Regions from separate parts of the Paenibacillus sp. T2-29 genome, predicted to be linked through region 2. Evidence: riboswitches for the same ligand, from Rfam matches in the RefSeq annotation. Region 2 holds a riboswitch; the other holds the start of a gene.
What was found. Region 2 has a riboswitch for FMN ahead of ribE (riboflavin synthase). Riboswitches for the same ligand answer to the same signal wherever they lie in the genome.
Positions count from the first base shown of each region.

Region 1 (3,553 bases), on a different contig from region 2:
CGACCAAGCCTGAGTTACTCATTTTAGATGAACCGATTAACGGTCTGGACCCGGTGGGAATCAAGGAAATTCGGCAGTTATTCCATATGCTATGCAAGGAATATGGGATGACGCTGCTCGTGTCCAGTCATTTATTAGCGGAAATTGAGCAGATTGCGGATACAATAGGCGTGATTAATCACGGACGGCTGATTGAGGAAGTTTCGATGGAACAGGTACGGGATACCAATACGGAATATATCGAATTTACGACCAACGATTGTAAAAAAGCAGCCTACATCCTCTCACATCAACTGAGTCTGAATAATATAAGGGTGCTCAATGAACAGAGTATACGTATTTACGATCTTAGTGTACCGCAGAAGCAAATTACGAAAACGCTCATTTTAAATGATGTAGAGGTCGATTCCATTCATCAGAAAAGCAGTACGCTGGAAGACTACTTTTTACGTCTGTTACATGGAGGGGATCACCATGCTTAAATTGATACAGTTGGAGATGAAAAAGCTTCATCTGGTGGGTTATATCCGTTCAGCACTGATCGCCAACGCTTGCATTCTAGGGTTGCTCAGTACTATTGCACTGGACAGCCAAAATGAAGGAGTACCCGAATTTACACAGTACGCTCAGCTTCTCGATCTTATGGACAATATGGTGAGGGCAACGTTTATTGTATTTGCCTCCGTTCTACTGTGCCGTTTTATCGTAGGAGAATTTAAATCCAAATCGATTACAATCTTGTTCATGTATCCGATTCATCGTCAAAAGCTAATGATCGCCAAGCTCTTGATTGTGCTGCTGTTTACATTCTTGTCTATTGTAATCTCGGAAATCATCATTACGGCTGCGATCCATTTGCTCAACCAGTTTGTCATAATTGTACCGGATAAGCTCACTCTTTCCATACTAGCCGAGCAATCAGCGCGCACGCTAATCAATGCCGTTGCCGCCAGTTTTATGGGATTGGTTCCGCTGTATATGGGAATGCGAAGATACTCTGTACCCACGACCATTGTGACCTCAATTCTGATTGTAGCATTGCTTTTCTCCAATAATAACGGTGCTACCCTTAGCTCCATTGCTCCCGTGCAAATCAGCTTCTCTGTGCTGGGAATGCTTGTGGCTTATGCAGCCATTCGGCGCATTGAGTATAAGGATATTGCCTAGTAATAAGGATTAAACATAGAACGCTTTCATAAAAAGATGAAAATCCTTGCTTGATATACACACATTTTTCACTGGACTTCATTCTAAAACAGGTATATCCTATAGGAGAAATTAAAAAACGGAATAAGGATCTTCGGGGTAGGGTGAGATTCCCAACCGGCGGTATGGCTCATGGAGCTAAGCCCGCGACTCTGTATCCGGCAACAGGATACGGACTGATTTGGTGAGATGCCAAAGCCGACGGTAAAGTCCGGATGGAAGAAGATCGAAATATGAACATGCCGCAAAGTCGATGAATACTGCATTATGGTTGTGCAGTGACTTCATTTAACTTGCATCAAACGGCAAGTTTATTTGATCAACCCCCGTCTTGCATGGCCTTCGCCATGGACGGGGGTTTTTGTGCCACCGGTCCTGTATTCGCAAGGAGCTAAATAAGTATGAGTCAATCATCAACTGTACTAACATCCAAGGATTTTGATCGTAGCTCCCACATGAAAAGCGGTTTTTGGCTAGTCGCGATTGGAGCGGCCTTGTGGGGCGCAGACCCGCTGTTTCGTATTATTTTGTTAAAATCATTTACCTCAGCACAAATCGTACTGATGGAGCATGCGCTACTCTTTATCGCTCTGACGCCGATGCTGTGGAAGCATCGCGAGGAGCTTAAAACGATACGATTTCGTCAGGTTTTCGCTATTTTGTTTGTCTCATGGGGTGGCTCGGCACTGGCCAGTGTGATTTTCACCATGGCACTCAGCAACGGTGATCTGAATGCCGTACTTTTACTTCAGAAGCTTCAACCTTTGGTTGCTATTATTCTGGCCCGCGTGATATTGAAGGAAATGTTACCGCGTCATTTTGGAATATTAATTGTCATCGCTCTGTTCGGGACGTATCTTCTGACCTTCGGTTGGTCGCTTCCCTTTGGACATGTTCATGATTTTGTTCAAGTTGGTAGTCTGCTTGCACTGGGTGCAGCGATTCTGTGGGGCGGTTCGACCGTTATGGGCAGCTACTTGCTCCGTTCGATGAAATATGAAACGGTAACCTCTCTTCGCTTCATGGTGGCGCTCCCTCTGCTCATTGTTCTCACCTCTGTGGAGCATGCTCCGTGGAATATGCCTACAGGTACATGGGCGGGCGCAGCTGTAATTATCAACTTGCTGCTGCAGGCATTGCTTCCGGGTCTTCTCAGCTTATTACTGTATTACAAAGGCTTAAGTACAACCAAAGCTTCTTATGCTACGATGGCAGAATTGAGCTTTCCTATGGTAGGTGTTGTGATTAACTGGATCGCTTTCCAACAAATCGTTACCGTAGCGCAATTAACTGGTTTTATGCTTATCTGGGTTACACTCTTTATGATTTCTCGTCAGCAAAAAAATTAACAGATCTATTTGCTTTATACTCACCTCAAGCCAAATCATGAAGGTGCTTTTGCATCTCTGATTTGGCTTTTTATGTATGCATATTCATACCGTGATTAGACCTTAAGAACTATTTTTTAAAAAATGTACCTAAAACATGCCTTGATTCATCATTTTTTAAGATTACATCTATAAAATTAGTCGATTTCTGTCGAATAAAACAATGTAGTGACCATCAGACACAGAGGAGAAAAAACATGACTAAAGAAAAACAAACAGTTCCGTGGTGGAACAGGTTTCTCAAGCAATTTTATTTAATGAGGACAAAATTAATCATTTCTTTTTTGGCTGTGTTATTGATTCCGAGCTTACTTATTGGATACTTTTCTTATCAGGGGGCTACGACACAGCTCAGTCAGCAAATGGCTAATTCCGTATACACGAATCTGTATCTGATCCAAAGCAATGTCAATCAATATGTATCCCCGATCATGAAGGACGTGGACGTCCTTACCAGTGAAATCCAAGCTGATTCCATTGGTTCCGATCAAGAAGCCCTTCAGAAAAAATTGGATGACATCGTCAAAGCTCATCCTGAGTTAGATGCCGCGCTCCTTGGCAATGCGAAAGGAGAATATATCCGTTCTCCGCTAAAAAAGGAGGCTGATTATGATCCTAGGGAGAGAAAATGGTACAAAAATGCGATGCTACATAAGGGTAACATATTTGTCGGTGTTCCAGTTGCCAGCGTTACGACAGGGAACCTAGTAGTTAATGTATCGGCAACGCTGAAGAACGGTGAAGGGGCTGTTGCATTGGCTTTGAATCTGGACAAGATGGGGGACAGTCTGCAGTCTGTTAAGATAGGCGAACGCGGAGGACTCATCATTGTTGATTCTGATCATAAGGTTGTATCTGGAGCTGGAACAGCCTTTGACAAGACTGGCAAAAAACCGGCTGACACTATGGAGGGACTTCCCAAAGTGGCGGCAACCGGAGAAAATGATACTCCTTCCGTG
Region 1 is NZ_JBREVE010000002.1:313,411-316,963, forward strand. Features, by position in the region: gene ACU1JV_RS07195 (ABC transporter ATP-binding protein) at 1-482, shown strand, start outside; gene ACU1JV_RS07200 (ABC transporter permease) at 475-1,167, shown strand; FMN riboswitch at 1,293-1,437, shown strand; gene ACU1JV_RS07205 (DMT family transporter) at 1,608-2,555, shown strand; gene ACU1JV_RS07210 (methyl-accepting chemotaxis protein) at 2,792-3,553, shown strand, end outside.
Region 1: linked by a shared signal. The riboswitch ahead of ACU1JV_RS07205 (DMT family transporter) and the one ahead of ribE (riboflavin synthase) in region 2 are both predicted to bind FMN.

Region 2 (3,553 bases):
ATCCGGAAGACAAGGGAAAACGGATTCCAGCCGCAGAATGGCTGAAATTAATGGGTAAAACGAAGCATCTTCTCAAAGAGGAAGCAACGCTGGCTACCTTTGAGCAGGAGATTGAGCGTCGCTGGACTATCCTGAAAAAGAAACATGAAATTTCGGAGTTATAATTCTGTTTTTTGCATAATAATCGTGTAACATTGTTAGCCGCTGTTTCGGCACCAGTTCGATTGAGATTCCTTGCGCTTGCTGCGCAAGGAATCTTTTTTTGCGTTTATGGACTGAGGCATAAAAAAACAGGTAATGATTTCCGATATAGGAGTGGAGGCCTATAGAAGGCATGTTATAAAGTTTTCTTCTGAATTTTAAGATGCAATGAGGTGCAGGTAATGATTAAGCTGAATACAGTTGAAATAATTGAAATTATAAAGAAGCAAATCCCCAAGGTTATGAACATCACGCCAGTGGAACTCAAGTTTACGGATGATTTTGGACGAGCATCGCTGGCGGCAACAGAACACAAATTCACGCTGACGAACCAGCATTATTCTGCCAAGGTGATGGATTGTGTGTTAGAAACACAAGTGCGCCCTATTTTAATGTGTGAAATTATTTATTTTTTAAAATGCGAGTTTATTGATGGGCATGTGGATGTGCGACTGGATTATGAAGCATGTTCTGAGGGAGAGCGAGGACCTGTCGCTTCGGCCGTTATTACCTTTGACCATGATACACAGCTTGGAGTCGACGAACTGGCCGATCTGATTGATCTGGCACTTCATATGAATGATAAAACCTGGTTTGAAGAACTCTCCAGCCAATATGTCAAAACCAAAGCAGGAGCTTCTATTAGATAACTTGCTTTTTTTTGAAGTCGGTGCTAATATACGTAACAAGTTTAATGTTAATTCAATTAAATAAGAGCAAGATCCTTCGGGGCGGGGCGAAATTCCCCACCGGCGGTGATGACATGTTTGTGAATCGCTTCTGCGAACACAGCATGGCTTAGTCCGTGACCCGGATGCTGAACAATCAGCAGAAGGTGGACCTGGTGTAATTCCGGGACCGACAGTATAGTCTGGATGGGAGAAGGATACGAAGCGCATGTGCATGACGTGGCATGTGCCAATTTTTTAGCATACTTAAAAGTACGTACGGCTTATTTCGTTGTAGGACAGCATCAGACGATAGCTTTTTTTAGCTTTCTTTTTGATAACGTTCTGAGCGTAATTGCTGTATCTTCGATCATGCTTTCTTTTGGCAAACCTATGATTTCATGTCATTTTAAGACATACATGAACTGCGCTTGTATACTACATATGTGACTCTCATCACCCCCATGACGGATTGAATCCTGACTGGGGGTTATTTGCGCTTACAGCAGATGAATTAGGGATAAACTGAAATGTAGTGGAAAGGAGTGAAAGCATGTTTACCGGATTGGTCGAGGAAGTGGGTCGCATTCAAAGTATTTCCAAAAGCGGTGAAGCGATGGTGCTGGGGATTTCGGGTTCTGTGGTATTGGGCGATTTGAAAATCGGCGATAGTGTCTCGGTAAATGGTGTTTGCCTGACGGCAATACAGATTGGTACTAAAGATTTTAAGGTTGATGTGATGCCAGAGACTTTTCGCAGCAGTAATCTAAGGGAACTCAGATCCGGTAGCCGAGTCAACCTAGAGCGAGCGATGGCGGCGAATGGAAGGTTCGGAGGACATATCGTACAGGGACATGTGGACGGGACGGGTACAATTCGCGGAGTAACATCAGACCAGAATGCAGTTGTGTTCGAAGTTGAGCCTTCTGATCAAGCATTATTTAAATATGTTCTCCTCAAAGGGTCAATTACAATTGATGGTATCAGCCTCACAGTCGCGCAGCGTACGAGAGATAGCTTTGCCGTATCCATCATCCCCCACACCTTAGCTGAAACGGCCTTACAAGCCAAACGTGAAGGAGACACTGTGAATATTGAATGCGACATATTGGGCAAATATGTGGAGCAGCTTTTACATTACAGAGGTTCAGTACCGATGAAGAGAGCAGATCAAGCTCCTCTTAGTTTGGACTATTTGGCGAAACACGGCTTTGCTTGATACAGCCTGATACAGAATGATAGAAAATTTGGTTCAGGAGCATTCGTGACATAAGACATAAGGAGGAGAGGGTTATGGATAGAGGCATCCAAACAAGTGCGACGACAAATATCATGGAGCAGGGCGAGTTGCACCATGACGAAGAGATTCGATTGGATTCCATCGAAGAAGCATTGGAGGATTTAAAGAACGGCAAAGTCGTTATTGTAGTGGATGATGAACAGCGGGAAAATGAAGGCGACTTTATCGCTTTGGCTGAGAAAGCATCGCCTGAGGTCATCAACTTCATGATTACAGAAGGTCGCGGGTTGGTCTGCGTGCCGATCACACAGCACAGAGCCGAGGCATTGGAATTGCATCCTATGGTAGAGCAAAACACAGATTTTCACGGTACCGCCTTTACGGTATCGGTAGATCATATGAAGACAACAACGGGGATTTCAGCGGCCGAGCGCTCTTTGACTGTTCGCGCCTTAGCCGACGAAGCAATCACGGGCAGCGATTTCCGCAAACCTGGTCACATGTTCCCGCTAATTGCTCGCAATGGTGGGGTCCTGCAACGCGCCGGTCATACTGAAGCGGCTGTCGACCTGGCACGACTCAGCGGCTTCAAGCCCGCCGGGGTCATTTGCGAAATTATAAAAGAAGATGGCTCAATGGCCCGCTTGCCTGATTTGGCCGTGATCGCCAAGCTACATCAATTGAAGCTGATTAGCATTCAACATTTAATTGAATACCGTCGTCGTTTGTCATTGTAAAAAATTCAAAAAAAAGAGAGGTTGATAAGCATGGCACGTTTTCTGGAAGGTAATCTTGTATCAAGTGGTTTAAAGTATGGTATTGTGGTGGGCAGATTTAATGAGTTTATTACAAGCAAACTGTTAAGTGGTGCGCTTGACGCACTTCAACGACATGGTGCACAGGAAGATGAAATTGATGTAGCATGGGTGCCGGGTGCATTTGAAATCTCACTTATTGCACAAAAAATGGCTGCAAGCGGAAAATATGATGCCGTCATTACGCTTGGCACGGTTATCCGTGGCTCTACTTCACACTATGATATCGTCTGCAATGAAGTGGCCAAGGGTGTGGCGGCAAGCAGTCTGAAAACGGGTGTCCCCATTATTTTTGGTGTAGTGACTACGGAAAATATTGAGCAGGCTATTGAACGAGCAGGTACGAAGGCTGGTAATAAAGGTTGGGATTCTGCGCTGGCTGCGATTGAAATGGCCAATCTCGGTAAGCAGTTCTAATGATATAAATGGCTGAAAGAACGGCATAAACTGCAAAGTGGAAAAGGGATTGGATTGTTAAGCAAGGCGATGACGTATATACTACAGAAAGAGGGATTGATAACGTAGAGCATAAGTGCTAATGGGGAAAGGTATTGTTGAATGATGATTGGAGTAAGGCAGGGGGAAGCACATTGACAGTCGTAAATTACAAGCTGGAAACATTCGAGGGT
Region 2 is NZ_JBREVE010000001.1:373,707-377,259, reverse strand. Features, by position in the region: gene ACU1JV_RS02225 (thiamine pyrophosphate-dependent enzyme) at 1-164, shown strand, start outside; gene ACU1JV_RS02220 (IDEAL domain-containing protein) at 384-851, shown strand; FMN riboswitch at 920-1,092, shown strand; gene ribE (riboflavin synthase) at 1,423-2,088, shown strand; gene ribB (3,4-dihydroxy-2-butanone-4-phosphate synthase) at 2,163-2,846, shown strand; gene ribH (6,7-dimethyl-8-ribityllumazine synthase) at 2,877-3,341, shown strand; gene ACU1JV_RS02200 (segregation and condensation protein A) at 3,515-3,553, shown strand, end outside.